DNA from 2 places in the Kocuria sp. KKT182 genome. Region 1 is predicted to be linked to the other one. Evidence: predicted binding sites of a transcription regulator. Region 1 holds the regulator's gene; the other holds the start of a gene.

Region 1 (6,806 bases):
TAGTGCTCGGTCCCCGGGTTGGGGGTCGCCGGGCCGGCCACGGGATCGGGGGAGTCGGGAGGCGGTGCCATAGCGCCCCATGCTACCGACAGCGCCCGCCCCGCACGCACCGGGAACCGGCGCGGACCCCGCCGGGACGCCCGGCTCCGACGCCGGGATGTCCGGCTCCGCCACTAGGACGCCGGGATGTCCGGCTCCGCCACTAGAATGTACTGATCAGCATCCCGTCCGAAAGGAACCATGACCCACCCCCGTGAAACCCCTGCCGAGCCCCGCGACGCCGCGGAGCCCGAGAACGGCCTGAGCCGGCAGGACCTGGAGGACGTCGTCGAGCGCGTGCTGTCCCGGGCCCGTGCCCGGGAGCAGGCCGCCGGGCAGGACACCGCCCCCGAGGACGACTCCACCGCGCCGGGCAGGTTCTCCGGCCGGGCCCGGGAGCTGGCCGACGCCGAGGACGGGCACACCGTCCACGACGGCGACCAGCAGGACCTCGAGGAGCGCCGCGCCCTGCGCCGCGTCGCGGGCCTGTCCACCGAGCTCGAGGACGTCACCGAGCTCGAGTACCGCCAGCTGCGCCTGGAGCGCGTGGTGCTGGCCGGGCTGTGGACGGAGGGCACGCTCGCGGAGGCCGAGAACTCCCTGCGCGAACTGGCCGCGCTCGCCGAGACCGCGGGCTCCGAGGTGCTGGACGGCATCGTCCAGCGCCGGCTCAAGCCGGACCCGGCCACGTACCTGGGCTCGGGCAAGGCCAAGGAGCTGCGGGACATCGTCGCCGCGACCGGCGCGGACACCGTCGTCGTCGACTCCGAGCTCGCCCCCTCCCAGCGGCGCGGGCTGGAGGACGTCGTGAAGGTCAAGGTCATCGACCGCACGGGTCTGATCCTCGACATCTTCGCCCAGCACGCCAAGTCCAAGGAGGGCAAGGCCCAGGTCGAGCTCGCCCAGCTCGAGTACCTGCTCCCGCGCCTGCGCGGCTGGGGCGAGTCCCTGTCCCGCCAGGCCGGCGGTCGCGCCGCCGCCGGTGAGGGCATCGGCTCCCGCGGCCCCGGTGAGACCAAGATCGAGCTGGACCGCCGGCGCATCCGCACCCGCATGGCCAAGCTGCGGCGCGAGATCGCCGCGATGAAGCCAGCGCGCGAGACCAAGCGGCTCAACCGCCGCCGCCACTCCGTGCCCTCGGTGGCGATCGCCGGCTACACCAACGCGGGCAAGTCCTCGCTGCTGAACCGGCTCACGGACGCGGGCGTGCTCGTGGAGAACGCCCTGTTCGCCACCCTGGACCCCACGGTCCGCCGCGCGCAGACACCGGACGGCATCGGCTACACGCTCTCGGACACGGTCGGCTTCGTCCGGTCGCTGCCCACGCAGCTCGTCGAGGCGTTCCGCTCCACCCTGGAGGAGGTCGCCGACTCCGACCTCATCCTGCACGTGGTGGACGCCTCCCACCCGGACCCCGAGGCCCAGATCCGCGCGGTGCGCCAGGTCTTCACGGACATCGACGCGCAGAACATCCCCGAGATCATCGCCCTGAACAAGGTGGATGCCGCCGACCCGTTCGTGGTCGAGCGGATCAAGCAGCGCGAGCGCAACGTGGTGGTGGTCTCGGCCCGCACCGGGGAGGGCATCGAGGAGCTCCGGCAGCGGATCAGCGAGTCCATCCCGCGGCCCGAGACGGTGCTGGACCTGCTCGTGCCCTACCAGCGCGGCGACGTGGTCAGCCGGCTGCACGACTGGGACGCGGAGATCCTGCGCACCGAGCACCTGCCCGAGGGCACCCACCTGCTCGTGAAGGTCCGCGAGGACCTCGCGGCCGAGCTCGCGGAGTTCGCCCCCGAGCGCGCTCCCGGCTTCGGCGCCGAGAGCGCCTGAGCGCGTGGCCGCCGCATTCGTGGACGAGTCCGGGCACGACGTCTCGGGCGTGCGCCCGGAGACCCTGCCCGGGGCCAAGGACTCCCTGGCCCTGCTGGACACCGCCGTGACCGCGATGGGCGGGCAGGTCCGGGACGGGCAGCGGCTGATGACCGCCAAGGTGGCCGAGGCCCTGGACCGGGGCCGGCACCTGCTGGTCCAGGCGGGGACCGGCACCGGCAAGTCCCTCGCGTACCTGGCCCCGCTCGTGGAGCACGCCCAGCGCGCGGACAAGCCGGTGGTCGTGGCCACCGCGACGCTCGCGCTGCAGTCGCAGATCGTCGGCCGGGACGTGCCGCGCCTGCTGGCCGCCCTCGAGGGCGAGCTCGAGCGGGACGTGGACGTGGCCCTGCTCAAGGGCCGCAGCAATTACGCGTGCCTGCACAAGATCGAGGGCGGCTACCCGTCCGACGACGAGCCCGGCGCGCTCTTCGCGCTGCCCGACGCCGCCCCGCACCCCGGCCCGCCGCAGCCCGAGGCCGCCGAGAACCCCGGGCGGCTGGGGCAGGAGGTCCAGCGCCTGCGCGAGTGGGCCCGCGAGACCGGGACCGGCGACCGGGACGAGGTGCTCCCCGGGGTCAGCGACCGCGCCTGGCGCCAGGTGTCGGTCACGGCCAAGGAGTGCCTGGGCCGCAGCTGTCCCCTGGTCGAGGACTGCTTCGCGGAGCTCGCCAAGCAGCGGGCCGGTGAGGCCGACATCGTCATCACCAACCACGCCCTGCTCGCGATCAACGCGTTCGAGGGCATCACGGTGCTGCCCGAGCACGACGTCGTGGTCATCGACGAGGCCCACGAGCTCCAGGACCGGGTGACGGGCGCCGTCACCGGACAGCTCTCCGCGGCGATGGTCCGCTCGGCCGCCGCGTCCGCGCGCAAGCACACCTCCGCGAGCCCCGACTCGCTCACCGCCGGGGCCGCCAACCTCGAGGCCGCCCTGATGGGCGCTCCCGCCGAGCTGCTGCACCGCGGCCTCGGGGACGCCCAGGCGGCGGCCGTGGCCCAGATCCGGGACGCCGCCCGCACCGTGATGACCGAGTCCAAGGCAGGTCCCGGGGAGAAGGACGGGGACGCCGGCCGGCAGATGGCCCGCTCCCGGGTGAGCGACGTCCTCGACCTGGCCGAGCGGATCCTCGCCGCCGAGGAGCACCGCGAGGTGCTGTGGATCTCGCGCCAGGGCGGCTGGGAGCCGGGCCGCGGCTACGTGCCCGCGGAGGACACCGACCCGGCGACCCTGCACGTGGCCCCGCTCAGCGTGGCCGGCACCCTGCGGGAGGGGCTCTTCGACGGGCGCACCGTGGTCCTCACCTCCGCCACCCTGTCCGTCGGCTCGTCCTTCGACTCCGCCGCCGGCGCCCTCGGCCTGCGGGGCGAGGGCGCCCCGCGCTGGGAGGGCGTGGACGTCGGCAGCCCGTTCGACTACCCGAAGCAGGGCATCCTCTACCTCGCCAAGCACCTGGAGAAGCCCGGCCGCCGGCTCACGGAGGCCCAGCTGGACGAGATGCTGGCCCTGCTGGAGGCCTCCAGGGGCGGGGCCCTCGGGCTCTTCTCCTCCCGCCGGGCGGCGGAGGAGGCGGCCGAGGCGCTCCGCGGGCGCACCGACCTGCCGATCCTGTGCCAGGGGGAGTCCTCGCTCGCGGGACTCGTCCAGGAGTTCACCGACGACCCGGCCACGAGCCTGTTCGGCACGATGAGCCTGTGGCAGGGCGTCGACGTCCCGGGGGCCTCGTGCCGGCTCGTGATGATCGACCGGATCCCCTTCCCGCGCCCGGACGACCCGCTGGCGAGCGCCCGCAGCCGCGCCGCGGAACGGGCCGGCGGCAACGGGTTCATGTCCGTGTCCGCGACGCACGCGGCCGTGCGGCTCTCCCAGGGGGCCGGGCGGCTCATCCGCGCGGGCGGGGACCGGGGCGTCGTGGCGATCCTGGACTCCCGGATCGCGACCGCCCGCTACGGCGGCTTCCTCCGCGGGTCCCTGCCGCCGCTGTGGACCACCACGGACCGCCAGGTGGTGCTCGGCGCCCTGCAGCGGCTCTCCGTGGGCTGAGCACGTCCGGCGGACGCCCGGGGTCTCCCCGGACCGCGCCGGGCCCGCACGGGGTGCGGACAGCAGGAGGTGTCCGGACGGCGGCCGGCCCGGACGGCAACGGGCCCCCCCACCGGCGGCGGAGGGCCCGGGTGCCGGGGCGTGCGGCGGCTCAGAGGCTGCGCAGCACCGAGACGACCTTGCCCATCACGGTGGCGTGGTCGCCGAGGATCGGCTCGTAGCGCGTGTTCTGCGGCAGCAGCCAGGTGTGGCCGTCCCGCTGGCGGAAGGTCTTGACCGTGGCCTCGTCGTCGAGCAGGGCGGCCACGATGTCACCGTTGTCGGCGGCGCTCTGCCGGCGCACCACCACCCAGTCGCCGTCGCAGATCGCGGCGTCGATCATCGAGTCGCCCTTGACGCGCAGCATGAACAGCTCGCCGTGCCCGACCAGCTGGCGGGGCAGCGCGAGGACGTCCTCCACGGACTGCTCGGCCGTGATCGGCCCGCCGGCGGCGATGTGGCCCACCAGGGGGACCATCGTCACGTCCGCCGAGGTGGACAGCTCGGCCACGGCGTTCTGGGCGGCGGGACGAGCGGTCCGGCTCGCCGGTGCCGCCGGGGCCTCCTGCGACGGCTCGGCGGACTCCGCCCCGGCGGTCCCGCGCAGCTGCAGGGGAGTGAGCACCTCCATGGCCCGCGGGCGCTTGGGGTCGCGGCGCAGATAGCCCAGCTTCTCGAGCTGGGCGAGCTGGTGGGTGACGCTGGAGAGCGAGGCCAGGCCCACGAGGTCCCCGATCTCCCGCATGGACGGCGGATAGCCGTGCTCGGCGATGGAGCGCTGGATGGCCTCGAGGATGGTGCGCTGGCGCACGGTGAGCCCGCGGCTGCGCGAGCGTGCCCCGGGGCGGGCGCCCCGGGCGCGGGGCTCCTCGGGGGTGGGGGGCTGGGCCATGGGAGCGTCGTCCTTTCCCGTCCGGCTGCAGGTGCCGCAGCCGGTCTGCGCGGTCCCGGTTCCGATGTCGGACCCGGGTGGTTCGATGGGTCCCGGTCGGCAGGCGCAGGGGATCCGCAGCGCGCGCCGGCCGGGGGCCCGGACCTGTCCTCAGCCTAGGCGACACGCCGTGTGTGTTCAAACATATGTACGACCCGCTGTCGACAGCATTCGCAGACACGTGCTAGACATGGGTCATCGGTATTCGAAAGTATGTTCGATCGAATGGAGGCCCGCGAGGGTCGTCGACCGGACCGGTGTTCGAGATCGCCCGCTCCGTGCGGGAACGTCAAGGAGTTCATGTCATGAGTGCCAGTGCCACCCTCACCGCCGTCGTCGCCCGCCGCCGCGAGTCCGCAGGATCCGCCCGGGGGCTCGGCCGTGCGCTCCGGCGGGCCCGTCCCGGCCGCTCCGCGTCCCGCACCCCGCTGACCCTGACCCGCCGCGGCCGCCTGGTGTTCCTGGGGCTGCCCGTCCTGGCCGGCTCCGCCGCCCTGGTGGTGCTCGCCGTGATCTTCCTCGTCCCCTCGACGGCCACGGCCACGAGCGCACCCGTCCCGGGCTCCGGGACCGAGCAGACCACCGTGTTCCCCGGGCAGAGCCTGTGGGAGCTCGCCGTGGCGGCCGATCCGGACCGGGACCCGCGGGAGGTCATGGACGAGATCGTGGAGCTCAACGACCTGGACAGCTCCGTGCTCGTGGCCGGCCAGCTCCTCGAGGTCCCGGCCGCCTGAGCCGCCCGCCCGATCAGCACGCCCCGCTCTGTACGCCCCGCTCTGTACACCCCGATCTGTACGCCCCGGGCGGAGCACTAAACTGTCCGGGTGACGCAGAACCTGGACCGACTCAACGCCCTCCCGCTCCGCGACGACCTGCGCGGCAAGACGCCGTACGGCGCCCCGCAGCTCGACGTCGCCGTGGCGCTCAACACCAACGAGAACACTCATCCGGTCCCGGCGGACGTGCACGCGGCGATCGTCCGGGAGGTCACCGAGGCGGCCTGGACCCTCAACCGGTACCCGGACCGCGAGTTCACCGCCCTGCGCGAGGAGCTCGCCGCGTACCTCGGCCACGGGCTCGGGCCCGGGAACCTGTGGGCGGCCAACGGGTCCAACGAGATCCTGCAGCAGATCCTGCAGGCCTTCGGCGGCCCGGGCCGCACCCTGCTCAGCTTCGTCCCCACCTACTCGATGTACCCGCTGCTGGCCTCCGGCACGCACACCGGCTTCGTCGCCGGGGAGCGGGCGGCGGACTTCGGCCTGTCCGCGGAGTCCGCGGCCGAGCAGGTGCGCCGGCACCGCCCCGACGTGGTCTTCCTCTGCTCGCCCAACAACCCGACCGGCACCGCGCTGGGCTCGGACGTGGTCACCGCCGTGTACGAGGCGGGGGAGGAGTTCCGCACCGTCGTGGTGGTCGACGAGGCGTACGCGGAGTTCTCCCACGGCGGCACCCCCACCGCGCTCACGCTGCTCGAGGGCCGGCCCCGGCTGATCGTCTCCCGCACCATGAGCAAGGCGTTCGCGCTCGCCGGCGCCCGCCTCGGCTACTTCGCGGCGGCGCCGGAGGTCGCCGACGCCGTGCGCCTGGTCCGGCTGCCGTACCACCTCTCCGCCGTCACCCAGGCCACGGCCCTGGCGGCCCTGCGCCACTCGGAGTCGCTGCTGGCCAACGTGGAGGACATCAAGGTCCAGCGCGACCGGATCGTCGACGAGCTCAAGCGGATCGGGCTGGAGCCGGCCGAGTCGGACTCCAACTTCGTGTTCTTCGGCGGCATGGAGGACTCCCGGGCCGTGTGGGGGGAGCTGCTCGAGGACGGGGTGCTCGTGCGGGACGTCGGGATCCCCGGCCACCTGCGCGTCACCGCCGGCACCGAGGAGGAGACCA
Region 2 (6,806 bases), on a different replicon from region 1:
AGTGACTGAACGACCAAGGCTCTGCGGAGCTGGTCCAACGCTGATCTTGTATCCGTGCTGCCGTTCAACGGCCGCGTGTATGTCCGGCCAGGACCTCAATGACGAGGCATTGGGTAGTAACTGGTCGAGATCAACGCTGGGAAGGCGCAGGGGGAGAGCCAGGACTTTCACCTCATGACTGTACCGGGAGTGGCGCGCACGAGTCGGCTCGCGCCTGAAGGGTGGGGCTAGTGCGTATGTCGGTAGAAGAGCCTACCGGTCATGTTCTACCATGAACATGTTCACGCTTCCTTGTAGAGCGCCTTGTGCAAATGTACTTCAGCTGGGAAACACGCCGCTTTGCTGTGGGCAAATGTGCATTTACCGTGGCAGACTGGCGCTATGACCGAGTACAAGCCACCGAAGATGATCGGGCGCAAAGTGCCGTTCAGCATGCGCCTGACCCTGGATCAACACCGGTTGGCAGCAGAGAACGCTTCTCACGTGGGGCTCTCCATGGCTGAGTACATCGGCGCGCTCATCGAGCGTGACTCGGGAAGGACCAACAAGCTCGACAACCCACAGGAGACAGAACTCCCCCTCAGCAACACCGCTTAAACGACTGACGGCCCGCCGGGCAAGGCGGGCCGTCGAAGTCAATCAGCTGTCCCAGGTCGCCAAACTCGTGACAGCTGGTTCAACAGAACTGAATCAGGAACCTCATGAACCCAATACCAGGGGACTGTTGTGTCCCCTAGTGTACCTGAGGCGCGTCCGCAAATGGACCCCTCTTCACTCAGTCACGCCGATTTTCGGTCACATTCCGCCCCTGACGTTGCCCTCGAGGCCGCTGGGGAGTTCCCCTCACGTCGCCGGCGGGTGCGGGTGGAGCACGAGCGTTCCAAGGCCGTCGTGCTGCGGGCGGTGCCCAAGGGTTGCCAGCTCGCCAAGCACGTCGCCGCCTGGCGCCGGGCGGTGCTGGAGCACCCCAGCCTCGACCAGCTGCGTGCCGATGCCCGAGCGAACCTGCTGGCCGTGGTCGAGATCATCTGCCACCAGCAGGACCCCGCCTCGCGCACCTGGCGCACGACCTGGGACTGGGTCGCTGCGAAGATCGACCGCTCCCGCTCCACCGTGGCGCGGGTGATCCGCCACTTGCGCGAGTGCGGGCTGCTGGCCGTGGTGGCCACCGGCCGCAGCGCGGGGCGCACCCCGGCCGCCACCGGTCGCACCCGGGGCGAGGCCCCCGTCTACGCGCTCATCCACAGCACCGTCCAGCCGGCAGTCGAGCCTGTGGAACTAACTGACACCCCGGTCCCCACGAAGTGGGAGAATCTTTCCCCGCACGCGCGCGAAGAGGTTTCCCCAAAGGACGCGGCTGCGCCGCGACCCACCCGAAAGCGCGCCGCGCAGCGGCGCGAGGTGGTCACCGCCCTGAAACGTCGTACAGCCCCGCTGTGGCCCCGTCATGCGACGACGGAGCCTTTGACGAAGCGGGTGACCCGTCGGGCGCAGAAGGAGACTCAGCGGGCGGCCGCCCTGGAGCTCCAGCACGAGGCCATCGTGCTGCGCCAGCTCACCACCGCCCACGTCACCAGCGTGTGCAAGCCGTTCTTCGAGGCCAGATGGACCATCGCCGACGTGCTCACCGCCCTGGACTGGACCCCTCAGGGCACCCGCTACGGCTTCCTCACCGTGGAGGGCATCGACAACCCCGCCGCCTGGCTGGCCGCCCGCATGCGCGCCTGGACCCACCCCGACGGCACCCCCCTACGCTCCCGCGACCAGCGTGTCGCCGCCGAGGCCGCCCAGCGCCGCGCGGCAGCACGGGCAGCCGCCGAACGCTACGCCGCCCGCACGGCTGCCTCCGCGGCCTCCCCAGCGTCCTCCCCCGTGCCTGGCCCCCGCCGGCCGTTCCGGCAACGCTGGGCCGCCCAGATCGCCGCCGGCCAGAACCAAGCCGCCGGCGCCGCCTCGGCTCCGTAGTCGGGCCCCTTGGCGTGTCCGGTCAGCGGGGGAGAATCCGCAGCATCGGCACTAGCCAAACCGTATATTTGTACGGTTCTATTGTGTTTATGGGCTGAGGTTTAGAATATGTGTTCTATTCTGACGGCATGAGACACCCAGTACCGCTCACCATTGACCGCCCCGTGCTGGTCTCTGCGGTCCTGGTCCGAGTCCCGGCTGGCTTCCCCTCCCCTGCCCAGGACAGCTTCGACGACGGCCGGATCGACCTCAACGAGGTCCTGATCAGAGACGTGACCTCCACCTACCTCTTCCGCGTCACCGGAGACTCCATGGAAGGCATCGGGATCTACTCCGGCGACGAAGTCCTCGTGGACCGCTCCCTGACCCCCAGGCACGGCGATGTCGTGATCGCCGTCCTCGACGGGGACTTCACCATCAAAACCCTCCACGTCCACCCCGAGAAGGTCGTGCTGCACCCGGAGAACCCGGCCTACCCCGACGTGGAGGTCCCGTCCCTGTCGACCCTGCAGATCTGGGGTGTCGTGGTCTACGGCATCCGCCACGTCAACCAGCGGAAGCTGCACTAGGACGGTGGCCCGCGGTGATCGCCCTGGTCGACGTGAACAACTTCTACGCCTCCTGCGAGGCCCTCTTCGAACCCTCGCTGGCCGGCAAGCCGCTGGTGGTGCTCTCCAACAACGACGGGTGTGTCGTTGCCCGCAGCGCTGAGGCCAAAGCCCTGGGGATCAAGATGGGTGACCCCTGGTTCCAGCTGCGCGCCGACGCGAGTCGGTGGGGACTGGAAAAGCGGTCCTCCAACTACCAGCTGTATGCGGATCTGTCCGAGCGGGTGATGCTGCTGCTGGCCCGCCACGCGCTGGGTCAGGAGGTGTACTCCATCGATGAGTGCTTCCTCCTGCCCCCGGAGGGCACCCCGGCCGATCAGGTGCGGTGGGCACGCCGGCTCAAAGCCACCGTGGCCCGCAATGTCGGGCTGCCGGTGAGCATTGGGATCGCCAGCTCGAAGACGCGGGCGAAGATCGCCACCGAGGCCGCGAAGAAGCTGCCGGCCACCGGTGGGGTGGTGCACTGGGACCAGGCCCCGGAGGGATACTGGGACCGGCTCATGGAGGCGTTGCCGGTCACAGAGGTCTGGGGGATCGCCGGGCGGCTGGCGAAACGACTGGAGGCGATGGGGATCGAGACCGTCGCCGACCTGCGCGATGCCGACCCGGTGGCCATCCGGCACCAGTTCTCCGTGGTGCAGATGCGCACGGTGCTCGAGCTCAACGGCTTCCCCGCCATCCCCGTCGAAGACGAGGTCGCGACCAAGCAACAGATCTTGGTCTCCCGGTCGTTTCCGGACCCGATTTGGGATCCGGAGATCGTCGGGGCGGCGGTGGCCGAGTTCTCCCAACGCGCCTCCCGTCGGCTCCGGAAGGAAGGCGAGGTCGCCGGACGCCTCACCGTCTTCGCCACCACCTCACCCCACCGGCCCGGACCCACCCACAATGTCTCCGCCCACGTGCGCCTGGCCGTGCCCACCAACGAGCCCGGACCCCTGGTGGCCGCAGCCCGGGCGGCCCTGGTGCCCAAGCTCATGCACGGGATGTCCTACATGCGCGCCGGGATCCTCTGCGCGGACCTCGCTCCCGAGGGCGCCGTGCCGGTTCTGCCCGGGGTGCTCGAGCAGCCCGCCCCGATCGGGGAGCTCATCGACGCGGTCAACCGACGCTTTGGCACCGGCACCCTCGCCCTGGGAAGGCTCGGCGCCCACTCCCCCGCCCCCTGGGCCAATCGCCAAGCAGATCTCTCCCCGCGCTACACCACCGACTGGAACGAGCTCCGCACCGTCTCCTGAACACGCGCTTCTTAGCTGGGCCGCATTAGGACTGACCTACTCCCCCAGCCGATCAAGGCGACAGTCCTCCTTGGGACTGGGGTGGCGGACGATGGCTGCCGCACATTTCCTCGGCCCTGGCGGGCCTCCAAAATGATTGCCCAAGGGAAGCTGCGGGAACCTGGGAGCCCGGACTGGACCGGGATCACTACCAGCACCTTGTTTGGGGTCGAGGTGGCGTACAACAGTTATGGGGTAAAAGGATAGTTTGGAAATAATGGAGGCTAATACTCCAATTAGGGAGTGTGAGGGGGTGGAGGTGTCCAGGGAGAATGGGAGCTTTGGGCGTCCGCTCAGCCCTCTGAGCTCCACCGGCTCAGTCATTTTCTGGGCACTGGGGTTCACGAGAAGTAGCAGGCTGGGGTGAGCCGGCATCCGCAGGCTTCGACGCATGCCCACCCCGCTGAAGCTTTAGCAGGGTGGGCATGTCGCTGCACGAAGAAGGAGCCCAACATGAAGATCGTCGGCAGGATCCGATTCACGGCGACCCAGGAGGTTGAAGCGGAGGCTGAGAATTATGTTGCCGCCCGCGAGCAGCTGCTCGCGTCCATCTCCGAGGGATTCGAGCTATTCCACGTTCGCAGGGACTCTTAGACGGCCATCCTTGCGCGTGATGTCCGCGCGGATGCTGACGCCCCCTGCCGACTGCTCGTTGGTGGGGGCTTTTGTCCGCCCGACTATCCCTAACTTCTTCCTCAAAATCATCCATTCACGCCATTTACCCCATTCATATAATGGAGTAAATCGATGGTATAAGTTCCGAAGTCAGACCGGTTGGCGAGGATGGCCTCAGTACTTCGACATCGCCCAAGTGCTCTACCCGTACGGTGTTCCCGGTGCAGGCACCGCCGGAGTCGTTGCCGTCCTCGACGATGACGATGACGGTGCGGTCGCCGGGCACAACCTCTACGTCAAGGACCTGCTCTTCCATTGAGCCCAGGAGGGCATCATGACCACCATCACCCTTTACACCCTCCCTGGGTGTGTGGACTGCCAGGCCGCCGGCCAGGCCATGGACCGCAAGGACATCCCCTTCGGCCTGATCAATGTCGCCTCCCTGCCCGCGGCCGCCGACTTCCTCCGCGACCTGGGCTACCAGGGAGTGCCCGTGACTGTCGTCCGCGACGGCGACGGCACAGTCCAGGACCACTGGCACGGCCTGCGCCCGGACAAGCTTCACGCCCTGGTGCGACAACGCGCCGAGCTGACCTGACCGATCACCCGCAGATCCACGGCACCCCTCACGTCCGGACCCCGCGAAGTCCATCCGCCCCCCAGGAGGACGCCATGACCGTCCAGCCCGAACACGCAACCAGCAAGCACCGGGCGACCGCCCAAGAAGCGACACGGGCCGCCCAGGAGGTCCTGGCCGAGATCGAGAAGCTACGCGCGGCCGCCCAGGCCGCTGCCGACAACGAGAAGTACACCCAGTGGCTCACCCGCCACGCCCAGCGCCTCGAGGTGCTGGCGCGGAAGGCCCAGCATCTGGCGGATGCCGCCACCGAGGCGTGCCTCAACGCCGGCCACCTCCACGGGGAGCACCTGGTGGAGGTCACCGCCACCGCCTGTCGCGCCCGCGACGACCTCTACCGCGTGTACTTCTCCATCACCGCCTGAGACCCGTCAACACACCTCTGCATTCCATTTACTTAACGACTCCATTTACTAAACTGAGGCAAACACTCAAAGGAGGCACCGTATGGACATCCTTGCCACCGTGCTGCAGAAGGGTGGCGTGGGCAAGACCACCACGGCCTACCACCTCATCCGCGCCGCCCAGCGCGCGGACAAGCGCGTGCTCGCCATCGACATGGACCCGCAGGGCAACCTCACCACCGCCCTAACCCCCGAACGGCTCCCCCTGGACGAGGTCAGCCTGGCCGATGTCATCAACCCCCAGCAGGCACCGGGGGAGGACCCTGTCACGCTGGCCGACGTCATCGTGTCGACCATCTGGCCCGGCGTGGACCTGGCCCCCACGGTGGGGCGGGCCCTGGCGATCATCGAGCAAGAACTCACCCAGGCACCCCGCACCGAGGAACGCGCCCGGACCCTCCAGCGCGCCCTTCAGGGGGTGGGGGAGCGCTACGACCTGGTCATCATCGACTGCCCGCCGAACCTGGGCATGCTCACCGTCAACGCCCTGGTGGCCGCCCACGGGGCCGTGCTGGTCACCGAGGCCGGCCTGTTCGCCGCCGATGGGGTGGCCCTGATGCGCGACACCATCGGCTCCGTGCAGCAGCACTACAACCCCGACCTCACCATCCGCGGGGTGCTACTCAACAAGTGGGAGCCGACGACCCTGGCCGGGCGCGAATGGCGACTGACCCTCCAAGAAGCCCTGGGGGAGCAGCTGCTGGACCCGCCCATCCCCAAACGCGCGGTGATCCGCGACGCCATCGAGACCGGCGACGCCCTGGACCACATCAAGGGCGGCCAGTCCATGGCCGAGCTCTACACCCGCCACCTGGCCAAGATCACCAGCCGCTGAGCCGTCCCGGCACGAAAGGAACGACCCCCACCATGAGCACCGCAGGACGCCGCCGGAAATCCACCTTCCTCACCGGCCAAGACGCCGTCGCCCCCTCCATCACCGACACCACCGCCCCCGCGCCGGAGGTCGCAGCACCCGCCGCACCACAGGAGACGGCGCCGGCGCCTGCGGCCGAGCAGAAGAAGGGGAACGCCACGGACACCCGCCGTCGCCTCCAGGTCCAGATGGACATCGACGACCTCGCCGAACTGCGCTCGGCCTACAACCACGTCGCCCAACGTGGGCAGACCCTCAGCGACTTCGTCGCCGGCATCATCACCGACCGGATCCACCAGTACCGCGACGAGATCAATGACGGACGGCCCTTCGGCGGTGCAGGCACCGTGACCCGGGGCCGCCCTCCCAAGTACTAGCCGAGAATCCAAACATCCCATTTACTCCATTAAATGAATGGGGTAAATGGGA

The links. Region 1 encodes LexA, which represses DNA repair genes until DNA is damaged. Its sites were predicted from a motif close to TCGAACANNTGTTCGA; they were not measured.
Region 2: the regulator LexA is predicted to act here: its motif matches at 2,068-2,083, upstream of ACZ2G1_RS19510 (LexA family protein).

What each region holds. Positions count from the first base shown of each region.
Region 1 covers NZ_CM145757.1:155,260-162,065, forward strand. The annotation lists gene ACZ2G1_RS00670 (class I SAM-dependent methyltransferase) at 1-71, opposite strand, end outside; gene hflX (GTPase HflX) at 241-1,869, shown strand; gene ACZ2G1_RS00680 (ATP-dependent DNA helicase) at 1,874-3,952, shown strand; gene lexA (transcriptional repressor LexA) at 4,104-4,883, opposite strand; gene ACZ2G1_RS00690 (LysM peptidoglycan-binding domain-containing protein) at 5,228-5,656, shown strand; gene ACZ2G1_RS00695 (histidinol-phosphate transaminase) at 5,747-6,806, shown strand, end outside.
Region 2 covers NZ_JBVMVZ010000003.1:96,723-103,528, reverse strand. The annotation lists gene ACZ2G1_RS19525 (hypothetical protein) at 1-171, opposite strand, end outside; gene ACZ2G1_RS19520 (hypothetical protein) at 382-597, shown strand; gene ACZ2G1_RS19515 (hypothetical protein) at 865-1,965, shown strand; gene ACZ2G1_RS19510 (LexA family protein) at 2,094-2,534, shown strand; gene ACZ2G1_RS19505 (Y-family DNA polymerase) at 2,549-3,808, shown strand; gene ACZ2G1_RS19500 (hypothetical protein) at 4,301-4,441, shown strand; gene ACZ2G1_RS19495 (hypothetical protein) at 4,575-4,778, opposite strand; gene ACZ2G1_RS19490 (glutaredoxin domain-containing protein) at 4,797-5,060, shown strand; gene ACZ2G1_RS19485 (hypothetical protein) at 5,135-5,464, shown strand; gene ACZ2G1_RS19480 (ParA family protein) at 5,547-6,338, shown strand; gene ACZ2G1_RS19475 (hypothetical protein) at 6,371-6,754, shown strand.